DNA from 2 places in the Streptomyces sp. NPDC045026 genome. Region 1 is predicted to be linked to the other one. Evidence: predicted binding sites of a transcription regulator. Region 1 holds the regulator's gene; the other holds the start of a gene.
What was found. The regulator HspR, encoded in region 1, represses chaperone genes until heat shock. The targets are predictions, from matches to a motif close to TTGAGNNNNNNNNNCTCAA.
Positions count from the first base shown of each region.

Region 2: lon (endopeptidase La) is a predicted target of HspR. The motif match lies at 2,952-2,970, and genes of this name have one in related genera.

Region 1 covers NZ_JBWKIS010000011.1:281,250-287,964, forward strand. Annotated here, with positions in the region: gene AC07EJ_RS24620 (helix-turn-helix transcriptional regulator) at 133-1,116, shown strand; gene AC07EJ_RS24625 (helix-turn-helix transcriptional regulator) at 1,140-2,114, shown strand; gene AC07EJ_RS24630 (substrate-binding domain-containing protein) at 2,765-3,895, opposite strand; gene AC07EJ_RS24635 (heat shock protein transcriptional repressor HspR) at 4,262-4,726, opposite strand; gene dnaJ (molecular chaperone DnaJ) at 4,731-5,924, opposite strand; gene grpE (nucleotide exchange factor GrpE) at 5,952-6,656, opposite strand; partial or broken gene AC07EJ_RS24650 (Hsp70 family protein) at 6,653-6,715, opposite strand, start outside.
Region 2 covers NZ_JBWKIS010000003.1:284,861-291,575, reverse strand. Annotated here, with positions in the region: gene AC07EJ_RS08715 (lysozyme) at 1-425, shown strand, start outside; gene lon (endopeptidase La) at 515-2,929, opposite strand; gene AC07EJ_RS08705 (rhomboid-like protein) at 3,098-3,895, opposite strand; gene AC07EJ_RS08700 (spermidine synthase family protein) at 4,139-4,840, shown strand; gene AC07EJ_RS08695 (response regulator transcription factor) at 4,934-5,671, shown strand; gene AC07EJ_RS08690 (HAMP domain-containing sensor histidine kinase) at 5,794-6,715, shown strand, end outside.

The sequences.
Region 1 (6,715 bases):
ATAGTGGGCTTCGTCCTCACTTCCATGGCTTCTCTCCCCCGACTCACTAGACGATGGCTCATTCGGCCATCCAAACACCACAGGAGCGATGCATCATGTTCCTGCACGTTCAGGACCCTGGGGGGTGGAGCTATGGCCACAAGTAACGCACATCGGACACATCCTCATGCCACGACTGAACTGTGCGACGAGGGCAGGCGTCTGTACGCCAGCGCTCTGCGCTCCGGGCGTATCGCCCGAAGCGAAGTGACAGCCGCTCCCTGCCTGATGGATTTCGCCCTTCTCCACCCAGACCCGGATGACGCCACCTGGCTCCGCCCGGTTCCTCCTGCCGCGGCCCTGGCGCAGCGCCTGCACCCCATCGAGCGCGAAATCCAGGAACGGAGAAGCCTGGCGGTCGAACTGACCGATTACTTCGAGCCATTCATGGCCATCAGTGCGCAGGACCTGCCCACCACGCACGCCGTCACCGTGCTCGAAGGAATCAAAAGGATCAATTCGGCGATCGAACTCGCCATCGCCGAGTGCCAGTCCGAGATACTCACGGTCCAGCCCGGCGGCGGCCGCAGCGAGCACTCCCTGACGGAGGCACTCGAGCGGGGCCAGGCGGTCATCGCGCGCGGCATCACCATGCGCACGCTCTACCAGCACACGGCCCGGCACAGTCAGGGAACGCTCGTGTACGCCGAGCACATGGCCAAGGGCAACGTGGAGATACGCACCCTCGAAGAACTCATAGAGCGGCTGATGATCTTCGACCGGACCGTCGCGTTCATACCGGTCCCGGGGGAGAACCCGGTCGCCCTGGAACTCCGGCATCCGGGCCTCGTCGAATACCTGGCCAAAGTCTTCGAGCAACTGTGGCGCCGCGCGGTCCCGCTCCTGGAGGAGACCCCCTACGCACCCCCGACCGACGGCATCACCGGAGTCCAGCGGTCGATCGCCAAACTGCTCATCGAAGGCCACGTGGACGAGGCGATCGCCCGGCGCCTGGGCATGAACGTGCGCACCTGCCGCGCGCACATCGCCAAGCTGGCCGCGGCTCTCGGCAGCGGCAGCCGAGCGCAACTCGGCTTCCTCATTGCCCAGTCAGGCATCCTCGACCAGGATCACTGAATGTCCAGCGAGGAGAGCCACACGTGACTGCCGACGCCCACACACACGGAGCCGAGGAGTTGTGTGCCGCCGGGACGGCGCTGTACTCGCAGGCGCTGCGCGAGGGCCGCGTCAAGGAGGAGGACGCCGCCTCCGTCCCGTGCCTCCTCGACTTCGGGCTCCTGCGCGCGGATCCGAAGGACTCGCAGTGGCTGTGTCCCGTCTCCCCTGCGGTTGCCCTGCCGGGCCTGCTGGGTGCCATCGAGGACGAGATCGCGGGCCAGCGCCGCCGCGAGTCGAAACTCGCCGACACGTTCGCCCCGCTCATGGAGCTCGACGCCCAGCGCGCGGCCGTACACGGCACCCCCGTGCTCTCGGTCCTCATGGGATTTCAGCGGATCAACAACGCCATCAGCGACGCCATGGCCGTCTCCTCGCGAGAACTGCTGACCATCCAGCCGGGCCAGCGCCCTCCCACACTGCTGGCCTCCGTCCTTCGCCAGGAACAGGAACTCGTCTCCCGCGGCTGCCGGATGCGCACCCTCTACCAGCACACCGCACGCCACTCCACAGCCGCGATCGCCCACTACGAGCAGCTGCGGGGTGACGTGGAGGTCCGCACCCTCGACGAGGTCACCGAGCGCCTCGTCCTGCTCGACCGGACCGTCGCGTTCATCCCGGCGAACACGGACCGCACCGTGGCCCTGGAGATACGCCACCCCGCCCTCATCTCCTACCTCGTGACGACCTTCGAACGTCTGTGGCGGCTGGCCACACCCATGTTCCCCGTAGCCGCCCAGCAGCCCCCGGCGAAGGACGGCATCTCCTCCCGCCAGCGCACCATCGCCGCACTCCTCATCGAGGGCCACACAGACGCCGTCATCGCGGAGCGCCTCGGCATGAACATCCGCACGGTCCGCGTCCACATCGCCAAACTCGCGGCGACGCTGGGCAGCGAAAGCCGCGCCCAACTCGGCTATCTCATAGGGCAGTCCGAAATCCTGAGTCAGGACCACTGACCACCAGCAGGGGGCGGCAAGGTGAAGGCGGCACACCGCGCACACGATCTACGGTGACAGGTATGAAGGCGACCGTGCTGTCGAACAGCAGCATCCGCTCAAGCACTTCATCGAGAGTGCGTACCTCCGCCGCGTCACCTACCTGATCGTTCGGACGTCCATGCTCTCGCGGTGCAATATCGCCCCCGAGATCAAGAAAGAATCAGCCTCGTCGCTGAGTGCACCGTCTGGCGACGGCTGGATGTGCCCTGCTCATCTTCCCCGGTGGAGCTGCGCACTGGGCACGCCGGTCTTGCTCGAGCCGTGGATCTGGAACGATCCGTCGCTTCGCACATCTTCGCTCGCGTCGGAAAGCCATAGAGCGTCATCAGGGGGATTGATTGAACGGCGAGCGATTCTGGTTGTGTCAGGGGACGGGCACCAACTGTCGGTAGAGCGGTTACTGACGCAGTCTCGATCCTGCGCACGCGGCACCTGGGATGACACCCAGAACACGTTCTGGCACAGCGCGAACAGACCGGAAGCCACGGAATCCCTACCTCGCTGCCTGCCGCTCAGCAGCGAGGTAGGGGCGTTCCAACACCCCGCCGAAGTTCACGCTCTCGCCCCGACGCCGCACACGACGGGGTGCCGGTCAGCCCGAAGTGCCCCTACTTCGTCAAGCCGGCCGCCGCACACGCGGCCGCGTACTTCGCCGTGCAGATGTCCCCGACCTTGTAGATCCCGTCCTTGACCACCGTCGACTTGATGCTGCTCCGCGTCAGCGGGACGACCTGGACGAGGAGCGAGGGGACATCCGGGGTGGTCGGGCTGTCGACGCGGTCCTTCGTGAGCGCGTTGAACTCGATGTCACGCTGCTGCGCGATGAGGACGGCCATCTGCGCGGCGGTGGACGCCTCCTCGGGGTACGGCTTGTAGACCGTCATGTACTGCTCGCCCGTCACGATGCGCTGCACGGCGGCGAGTTCGGCGTCCTGGCCGGTCACCGGCGGGAGGTCGGTGACGCCCGCGGCTTTGAGGGCGGCGATGACCCCGCCCGCCATGCCGTCGTTCGCGGAGTAGACACCGGCGATGTTCTGCGCGCCGACGGCCTGGATGGCGGCCGCCATGTTCGCCCGCGCGTTCTCCGGCTTCCAGTCGACCGTGTCGTACGACTTCGAGATCGTCACCTGGTCCTTGAGCTCGGCCAGGGCGCCGTCCTTGTAGAGCGCGGCGTTCGGGTCGGTGACCGAGCCGTTCATCATGACGATCCGGCTGTTCTTGGACGCCTTGGTACCGAGCGCCTTGAGGAGCGCCATGCCCTGCACATGGCCGACCTGGTCGCTGTCGAACGACACATAGCCGTCGACGGGGCCCTCGGCCAGGCGGTCGTAGGCGATGACGGGGATGCCCGCGTCCTTGGCCCTCTTGACCGATCCCGCGATGGACTTCGAGTTGACCGCGTCCAGGATCAGTACGTCGACCCGGTCGGCGATCATCTGGTCGACCTGTCTCTCCTGGCGTTTCGCGTTCTGTTCCGCGTTGGCGTACAGGACCCGGCCCTTGCCGCTGGTCAGGTCCTCGACTTCCTTCTTGATGTGCGGATAGTCGAACTTCTCGTATCTTGCGGTCTCCTTCTCCGGCATGAGGACGCCGATCTTCAGGTCCTGGTTCTGCCGGGCGGACGCCTTGCCCGCGGCGTCGTTGTCCGGCTCGATCCAGCTGCTCGAGCACCCGGTGAGGGCCACAGCCATGGCGGACGCCATGCCGACGAGGACGGCGCGCTTCGTACGCGGATTCACTTTCCCTACCTCCCTGAAGTGACCGCGTCGTTGCGGCCGAGGTGGCTGGAAGCCAACTCCGCCGGATACACAGCGTCAAGAGGTGAATCCGTAACGACTCGTGATCGGGTCCGTGTGTTCCGGAGATGAACCCGCGCGTACCTCGGGTAACCCCAGTAGCCGCATGAGGCTCGGCCTCCGCCTCACTCCCGCACCGGGCCGCCCGGTGAGCAAACTCACTGTTCGAACACATGACCTCCGCGCGGTCTTCACCAGCCACGACCCGGCCTGTGCGCGCACGTGAGGGCCCCTTGCGCACGCGAAAGGGGCCGGGAGGTTCTCGCCTCCCGGCCCCTTCCACACCAGCTTCACACCCGCTTGTCCGGGCTATTCGGACGACCGCTTGGGACGCCACACCACCAGCGCGCTCGCCTGCTGGACCTCCTGGTACGGGACCAGGTCCCGTCGGTACGAGGCATGGACGGCGGCCTCGCGCTGCTGCATCGCCGCTGCCGCGCCCTCCACCGCCGAGGACAGTTCCGCCACCCGGGCCTGAAGCGCCGCGACCTGGTTCTCCAGTTCGATGATGCGCTTGATGCCCGCGAGGTTGATGCCCTCGTCCTGCGACAACTGCTGCACCTGGCGGAGCAGTTCGATGTCGCGGGCCGAGTAGCGCCGGCCGCGGCCCGCCGTGCGGTCCGGGGAGACCAGGCCGAGACGGTCGTACTGGCGCAGGGTCTGCGGATGCAGCCCGCTGAGCTGGGCGGCCACCGAGATGACGTAGACCGGAGTCTCGTCGGTCAGCTCGTAGGCCCTGCCAACAAAGGAACTCTGTCGTCGACGGCCGTCCATATGCTCATGCTCCCTTCGCGGCCTGGAACAGTTCTGCCCGCGGATCGGTCTCCGCAGTCGCCTTCCGGTACGCCTCCAGGGCGTCCTTCGCGGCGTCGGTCAGATCCGTGGGGACCGAGACTTCCACCGTGACGAGCAGATCGCCACGGGTGCCGTCCTTGCGGACAGCGCCCTTGCCGCGGGCCCGCATCGTCCGCCCGTTCGGCGTGCCCGGGGGCAGCTTGAGCGTGACCGGAGGCCCGCCGAGCGTGGGGACCTTGACCTCGCCGCCGAGCGCGGCCTCCGGGTAACTGACCGGGACCGTGACCGTGAGGTTGTCGCCCTTGCGGCCGAAGACCGGATGGGAGTCCACGTGCACGACCACGTACAGGTCGCCCGCGGGGCCGCCCCGCTCGCCCGGTGCGCCCTTGCCGCGCAGCCGGATGCGCTGGTTGTCCGAGACGCCGGCCGGGATGCGGACCTGCATCGTCCGGGAGGACTTCGCACGGCCCGAGCCCTTGCAGACCTCGCAGGGCGTCTCCGCGATCAGGCCGCGGCCCTTGCAGTCCACGCACGGGTCGGTGAGCGAGAAGCCGCCACCGCCGCCGCGCGAGACCTGGCCCGTGCCGACACAGGTCGGGCACACGCGCGGAGTGCCGTTCTTGTCGCCGGTGCCGGAACAGGCCTTGCAGGGCGCCTGCGACGACATGCGCAGCGGCACCGTCGCCCCGTCGACCGCCTCGGTGAAGCTGAGGGTGACCTCGGACTCGATGTCCTGGCCGCGGCGCGGCTGCGTGCGCGTGCCGGTGCCCGCGCCGCCCCGGTTGAACAGGCCGCCGAAGACGTCCCCGAGTCCGCCGCCGAACCCGCCGGCTCCTCCCGCCGTACCACCGCCCTGGGCGCCGCCTCCGAAGAGGTCGCCCAGGTCGAAGTTGAAGTTGCCGCCGCCCGGCCCGCCCGGCCCCGGACGGAATCCGCCGTTGCCGAACAGGGCGCGCGCCTCGTCGTACTCCTTGCGCTTCTTGGGGTCACCGAGGACGTCGTTCGCCTCGGAGATCTCCTTGAAGCGCTCCTCCGCCTTGAGGTTGCCCTTGTTGGCGTCGGGGTGGTTCTCACGGGCGAGCTTGCGGTACGCCTTCTTGATCTCGGCGTCGGTGGCGTCCTTGGGGACGCCGAGGACCTTGTAGTAGTCCTTCTCGATGAAGTCCTTCGTGCTCATCCTCGACGTCCCTCCTCTCGACTGACGTCAGCCCTCGTCCGGGCCACCGCTCTCCTTGTCGTCGGCCGCAGCCGATTCCCCACCCTTGGCGGACTCGCCCTTGGCCGGCTGGGCCCCTGGCTGCGGCTCGGCCACGGCCACCCGCGCGGGGCGGATGGTGCGCTCGCCGATCCGGTAGCCCGGCTGCAGGATCGACACGCAGGTCGTCTCGGTGACGTCCGGCGCGTACGAGTGCATCAGGGCCTCGTGGATCGTCGGGTCGAAGGGCTCGCCCTCCTTGCCGAACTGCTGGAGCCCCATCTTGGCGGCGACCATCTCGAGCGACTCGGCGACCGACTTGAAGCCGCCGACCAGCTCACCGTGCTCACGGGCACGGCCGATGTCGTCGAGTACGGGGAGCATCTCGGTCAGGAGGCCCGCGACCGCGATCTCCTTGACCGTGACCCGGTCCCGCTCCACCCGGCGACGGTAGTTCTGGTACTCGGCCTGGAGCCGCTGGAGGTCCGCGGTGCGCTCGCCGAGCGCCATGCGTACCTGGTCCAGCTGGGCCGTCAGGCCTACGTTCTGAACCGTCGAAGCGGCTCCTGCTGCAGCTGCTGCGTCCCCGGCCGGGGCCGCCCCCTCGCCCTTGTCGGGCGAGGGAGCGGCCTTCGGCTCGGCGTCGTCGGGGGTGGCGCCGGAGGGGACGTCAGGCTTGTCGCTCTCGCTGAAGCCCGGGGTCTCCTCCGTCACGCGGCACCGTCCTTACGGTCCTCGTCGACGATCTCGGCGTCGACGACGTCATCGTCAGC
Region 2 (6,715 bases), on a different contig from region 1:
CGACCGGCGCCGCCCAGGCCAACTACTTCGTGGACCACGGGGGCGGCTGGTCCCGGGACGGCAGGACCCTGCCGGGCGCGCTCGACATCGAGTGGAACCCGTACGGTGCGGCCTGTTACGGCAAGACCGCGGCCGGGATGGTCAGCTGGATCCGTGACTTCGTGAACCAGTACAAGGCCCGCACCGGCCGCGACGCCGTGATCTACACGGCGACGAGCTGGTGGACCGAGTGCACCGGCAACTCCAGCGCCTTCGGGGCGACCAACCCGCTCTGGATCGCCCGCTACAACACCGACCCGGGCGCGCTCCCGGCCGGCTGGGGCTTCTACACGATGTGGCAGTACACGTCTTCAGGACCGACGGTCGGCGACCACAGCAAGTTCAACGGGGCCTACGACCGGCTGCAGGCGCTGGCCAACGGCTGACAGCTGACGCCTGACGCCTGACGCCCGACAGCAGATGGAAGGCCCGAACCCCGCGAGGGGTCCGGGCCTTCGTCATCCGGCAGCGTCCGTCACGCCGCGACCGGAACCTCCACCGCGGCCGGGGCCAGCGCCAGTTCGAGCACCTGGCGCACGTCCGTCACCGGGTGCACGTCCAGCTTCTCCAGGACCTCGGCGGGGACGTCGTCCAGGTCCGCCTCGTTCCGCTTCGGGATGACGACCGTCGTGAGGCCGGCCCGGTGTGCGGCGAGCAGCTTCTGCTTGACGCCACCGATCGGCAGCACCCGGCCGGTCAGCGACACCTCACCGGTCATCGCCACGTCCGTACGGACCTGGCGCCCGCTCAGCAGCGACGCGAGAGCGGTCGTCATGGTGACACCCGCGCTCGGACCGTCCTTCGGCACCGCGCCCGCCGGGAAGTGGATGTGCACGCCCCGGTCCTTCAGGTCGGCGACGGGCAGTTCCAGTTCGGCGCCGTGCGAGCGCAGGAAGGAGAGCGCGATCTGCGCGGACTCCTTCATCACGTCACCGAGCTGACCGGTCAGGGTGAGGCCGGCCGCGCCCGTCTCCGGGTCGGCGAGGGACGCCTCGACGTAGAGGACGTCGCCGCCCGCTCCGGTGACCGCGAGTCCGGTGGCCACACCCGGCACCGCCGTACGGCGCTCGGCCGGGTCCTGCGCCGCCTCGGGCACGTGGTGCGGACGCCCGATGAGGCTCCGCAGGTCGGTGTCCTCGACGGTGAACGGCAGCTCGCGCTGGCCCAGTTCGTGCTGGGCCGCGACCTTCCGCAGCAGGCGGGCGACGGACCGCTCCAGGTTGCGTACGCCGGCTTCCCGCGTGTACTCCCCGGCGAGCTTGCGCAGCGCGCTCTCGTCGAAGGTGACCTCGTCCTTCTCCAGACCGGCCCGCTCCAGCTGGCGCGGGAGCAGGTGGTCGCGGGCGATGACGACCTTCTCGTCCTCGGTGTAGCCGTCGAGGCGGACCAGCTCCATACGGTCGAGCAGGGCCTCCGGGATGGCTTCCAGGACGTTCGCCGTCGCCAGGAACACGACGTCGCTGAGGTCGAGTTCGACCTCCAGGTAGTGGTCGCGGAACGTGTGGTTCTGCGCCGGGTCGAGGACTTCGAGCAGGGCGGCCGCCGGGTCGCCCCGGAAGTCGGACCCCACCTTGTCGATCTCGTCCAGCAGCACGACCGGGTTCATCGACCCGGCCTCCTTGATCGCCCGCACGATGCGGCCGGGCAGGGCACCCACGTACGTACGCCGGTGTCCGCGGATCTCCGCCTCGTCCCGCACGCCGCCGAGGGCGACGCGGACGAACTTGCGGCCCATGGCGTGCGCCACGGACTCGCCGAGCGAGGTCTTGCCGACGCCGGGCGGGCCGACGAGCGCGAGCACCGCGCCGCCCCTGCGCCCGCCGACGACGCCGAGCCCGCGCTCGGAACGCCGCTTGCGCACGGCGAGGTACTCGGTGATGCGCTCCTTCACGTCCTCCAGGCCGGAGTGCTCGGCGTCCAGGACGCGCTGGGCACCCTGGATGTCGTACTCGTCCTCGGTGCGCTCGTTCCACGGCAGTTCGAGGACGGTGTCGAGCCAGGTGCGGATCCATGAGCCCTCGGGGGACTGGTCGCTGGAGCGCTCCAGCTTCTCGACCTCCTTGAGCGCGGCCTCACGGACCTTCTCCGGAAGGTCGGCGGCCTCGACCCGCGTGCGGTAGTCGTCGGACTCCTCACCCTCCGACTCCCCGTTCAGCTCGCGCAGCTCCTTGCGTACGGCGTCCAGCTGGCGCCGCAGCAGGAACTCGCGCTGCTGCTTGTCGACGCCTTCCTGCACGTCCTTGGCGATGGACTCGGCCACGTCCTGCTCGGCGAGGTGCTCGCGCAGCTGCTCGGTGGCCAGCTTGAGCCGGGCGACCGGGTCGGCCGTCTCCAGGAGCTCCACCTTCTGCGGGGTGCTCAGGAACGGCGAGTAACCGGAGTTGTCGGCGAGCGCGGAGACGTCGTCGATCTGCTGGACGCGGTCCACGACCTGCCAGGCGCCGCGCTTCTTCAGCCAGTTCGTGGCGAGTGCCTTGTATTCGGTGACCAGCTCGGTCACGGAGCCGGGCAGGGGCTCCGGCACGGTCTCCTCGACCGCGAGGCCCTCCACCCACAGGGCGGCGCCGGGGCCGGTCGTGCCCGCGCCGATCCGCACGCGGCTGCGGCCACGGATGAGGGCGCCGGGGTCACCGTCGGCGAGCCGGCCGACCTGCTCGACCGTGCCGAGCACGCCGGTGTTCGCGTACGTGCCGTCGATCCGGGGAACAAGAAGCACCTTCGGCTTGCTGCCGCCCACGGAACCACTGGAACGGGCCGCCGCCTGGGCGGCCTCCACCGCGGCACGTACGTCGTTGTCGTTGAGGTCGAGGGGCACCACCATTCCGGGCAGCACGACCTCGTCGTCGAGCGGCAGCACGGGCAGGGTGAGCGGTGTGGACGTCGATGCCATGATCTCCCCTTAAGCAGTCAAGTTGAGCTATGCAGACTCAATGCACGTGAGTCTCCGAATGTTCCCCCGGCGCTGTTCGCTCTCGGCGATCAACGGAGGGACAGGGGAAAGCCGCAGCTCAGATGGGGTGTGTGACGTGTGCGACCATGGGCCGGCCGAGGGACTGCGTCAGGCCGCGGAGGATCCCGGCGCGCGACGCCACCGGCGCACCAGCGGCCAGGTCCCGATGCCGATGGCCAGCGCCATGAGGTGGCCCCAGCTCGTCATCGGGTCGGTGAACGCGATGAGGTCCTCCACCAGCATTCCGCCGAAGACGGCGAGCACGCTCCAGCGCAGCCAGGGCGTGAGGAGACCGGCGAGCGCGCCGATGCTCGCGGCCACGCCGAAGCTGATGCCGTAGTCGAGGCGGTGCAGCGAGCTCTCGGGCAGGTGCCCGGCCATCACGGACAGCCCGACGGGCACCTCGGTGGCGAGTGTCGCCACGATGTGGCCGAGGACGAAGACACCGGCGGTCCGCCGGCCGCCGATCCGGCGCTCCAGCGCCGTGAGGACGACGAGGAAGCAGATCGCGAACGGGGACGTGATCCCGCCGGCGATCCACAGCGCACTGGCGACCAGCACGAACACGGGCGTGTGCGCGAGGTGCGCCACGTCGGTACTGGAGCCCTGCAGCGCGGACGCGACGACACCGGGGTCGGCGAACAGCGCGAAGAGGGACGTACCCATGAGCACGGCGGCGTAGGCGAAGGTGAACGGCGTCCCCGTGGGCGTGGGCAACAGCCGCCAGGGGCGCATCCGCCGACGCGGAACGACGGGCTCGCGCGAAGTGCGCGAAGTGCGCTCGTCGGTCGCCGCGGGCGCCGCGTCACCGGCCGCCTCCTGAGCCGGGATCGCGTCGAGCAACTGCCGCGAAGGGCCGGGGAGCGCGGGCGGGGAATCCAGCCGGAGCCGGTGGGACTCCCGCACGGGTCGCGAAGTTTCGGGCGGAGTCCCCGAAGGAACACCCGCCCCGTCGGCCTCGACCGTCACGCCACGCTCCACCTGCGGCACCCTTTCCCTTCCGGCCCGCCCCACCTTTCGCCTCCCGCACCCGCGCTGTCCATGACCGGCGTCACGTGCGGCACGATCCACAGGACCCGCACAGGAGCGCCCCCAACTCCGTTTCCAGGGACGGCAGGGCGTCCCACCGGTTACGGCAGGATGGACGCCATGTCCACCTCGTACCCCATCCCGTACGACACCGACCACACCGCCCCCGTCGTCCTCGACCGGCGCGAAGGGCCCTTCGGAGAGGTCGTACTGCGGCGCCACGGCGCGCTGCTCCAGATCATCGCCAACGGATGCTTCCTGATGGACACGTCCGACGGCCGCTCCGAGCGCCTCCTGGTCGACGCGGCGCTCGACGCCCTCGACGACCGCCCGGCGCCAGGAATTCTCATCGGCGGACTCGGCGTGGGATTCTCCCTCACGCACGCGGCTGCGAATTCCCGCTGGGGCCGCATCGCCGTCGTGGAGCGCGAGCCCGCGATCGTCGGCTGGCATCGCGAGGGCCCGCTGTCCGAACTGTCACGGTCCGCTCTCGCCGATCCGCGCACGGAGATTGTGGAGGCGGACCTTGTCTCGTACGTCCAGGAATCGACCGAGAAGTACGACGCGCTGTGCCTCGATATCGACAACGGACCCGACTGGACCGTGACGGAGGGTAACGACAACCTCTACTCACCGGTAGGTCTCGCGGCCTGCCGGGCCCGGCTCACCCCGGGCGGCGTGCTCGCCGTGTGGTCCGCACAGCCCTCCGCAAATTTTGAAGGAACCTTGCGGAATGCCGGATTCCAGTCGGTCCGCACCGAAGAGATCCCGGTTGTCCGGGGCGTTCCGGACGTCGTACATCTCGGGGTCAGGCCTGCGTAGCCGACTCGCGGTAACTCCCCGTACGCTGACTGCCGAAACCCAGATCATTCAAGCGTCAAGCGCACACGGATGTGCGCATTCAGGGGCGGGGCGATGGAGCAGACACACACCTCCCACAACGGCAGCACGGCGACGCCGGGTGCCCAGCGACGGGTCCTGGTGGTCGAGGACGACCCCACGATCGTCGATGCCATCGCCGCACGGCTGCGTGCCGAGGGATTCCTCGTGCAAACGGCACAGGACGGTCCGGCGGCGGTCGACACGGCCGAGGCATGGCAGCCGGACCTGCTGATCCTCGACATCATGCTGCCCGGCTTCGACGGGCTCGAGGTCTGCCGCCGTGTGCAGGCGCAGCGGCCGGTGCCGGTGATGATGCTCACGGCGCGCGACGACGAGACGGACATGCTCGTCGGGCTCGGCGTGGGTGCCGACGACTACATGACGAAGCCCTTCTCGATGCGGGAGCTCGCGGCGCGCGTGCACGTCCTGCTGCGCAGGGTCGAGCGCGCGGCGCTCGCGGCGGCCACGCCCAGGAGCGGCATCCTGCGCCTCGGCGAGCTGGAGATCGACCACGCACAGCGCCGCGTGCGGGTGCGCTCCGAGGACGTCCACCTGACGCCCACGGAGTTCGACCTCCTGGTCTGCCTGGCCAACACGCCCCGCGCGGTCCTCTCCCGCGAGCAGCTGCTCGCCGAGGTGTGGGACTGGGCGGACGCGTCGGGCACCCGGACCGTCGACAGCCACATCAAGGCGCTGCGCCGGAAGATCGGCGCCGAGCGGATCCGCACCGTCCACGGTGTGGGCTACGCGCTGGAGACGCCGACGCCATGACCGGCAGCGGCGACGCATCCGACGTACGGGACCCGGACGGGTACCAGCCGGTGGCGCCGGGCCTCGCGCCCGGCGCTCCCCCGGCCGCCCGGCCCCTCGCGGGCCACTGGGTGCAGGACGGTCTGCGGCCGTTCTCCATCAAGACCAAGCTCGGCACGCTGGTCGTCGTCTCGGTGTTCATCACGACCGGACTGCTGATGGTCGCCGTCCGCACCCAGACCGAGCTCCGCTTCATCACGGTCTTCTCGGTCATCGCGACGCTCCTCATCACCCAGTTCGTGGCGCACTCGCTGACCGCCCCGCTCGACGAGATGAACACGGTCGCCCGCGCCATCTCGCACGGCGACTACACGCGCCGGGTCCGCGGCGCGGACCGGCGCGACGAGCTCGGCGACCTGGCCGCGACGATCAATCGCATGGCCGACGACCTGGAGGCCCAGGACCAGCAGCGCAAGGAGCTCGTGGCGAACGTCTCGCACGAGCTGCGCACCCCGATCGCGGGCCTGCGCGCCGTCCTGGAGAACGTCGTGGACGGGGTCTCGGCCGCCGACCCCGAGACCATGCGCACCGCCCTGAAACAGACCGAGCGCCTCGGCCGGCTGGTCGAGACACTGCTCGACCTCTCGCGGCTCGACAACGGCGTGGTCCCGCTCAAGGCCCGCCGCTTCGAGGTGTGGCCCTATCTGTCGGGCGTCCTGAAGGAGGCCAACATGGTCGCCTCGCAGCGCGCCGGCATCGCCTCGGGCTCCGGCACCCATACGCGTACGGACGTGCATCTGCACCTGGACGTGTCCCCGCCCGAGCTGACCGCGCACGCGGACCCCGAGCGGATCCACCAGGTGGTGGCCAACCTCATCGACAACGCCGTGAAACACAGCCCGCCGCACGGCCGCGTGACCGTGCTCGCGCGGCGCGGTCTCTACCCGGAGTCGCTCGATCTGGAGGTCCTCGACGAGGGCCCCGGAATCCCCCGGTCCGAGTGGCACCGCGTCTTCGAGCGCTTCAACCGGGGCGGCCACGTGAAGGGCGCCGCGCACGGCCCCG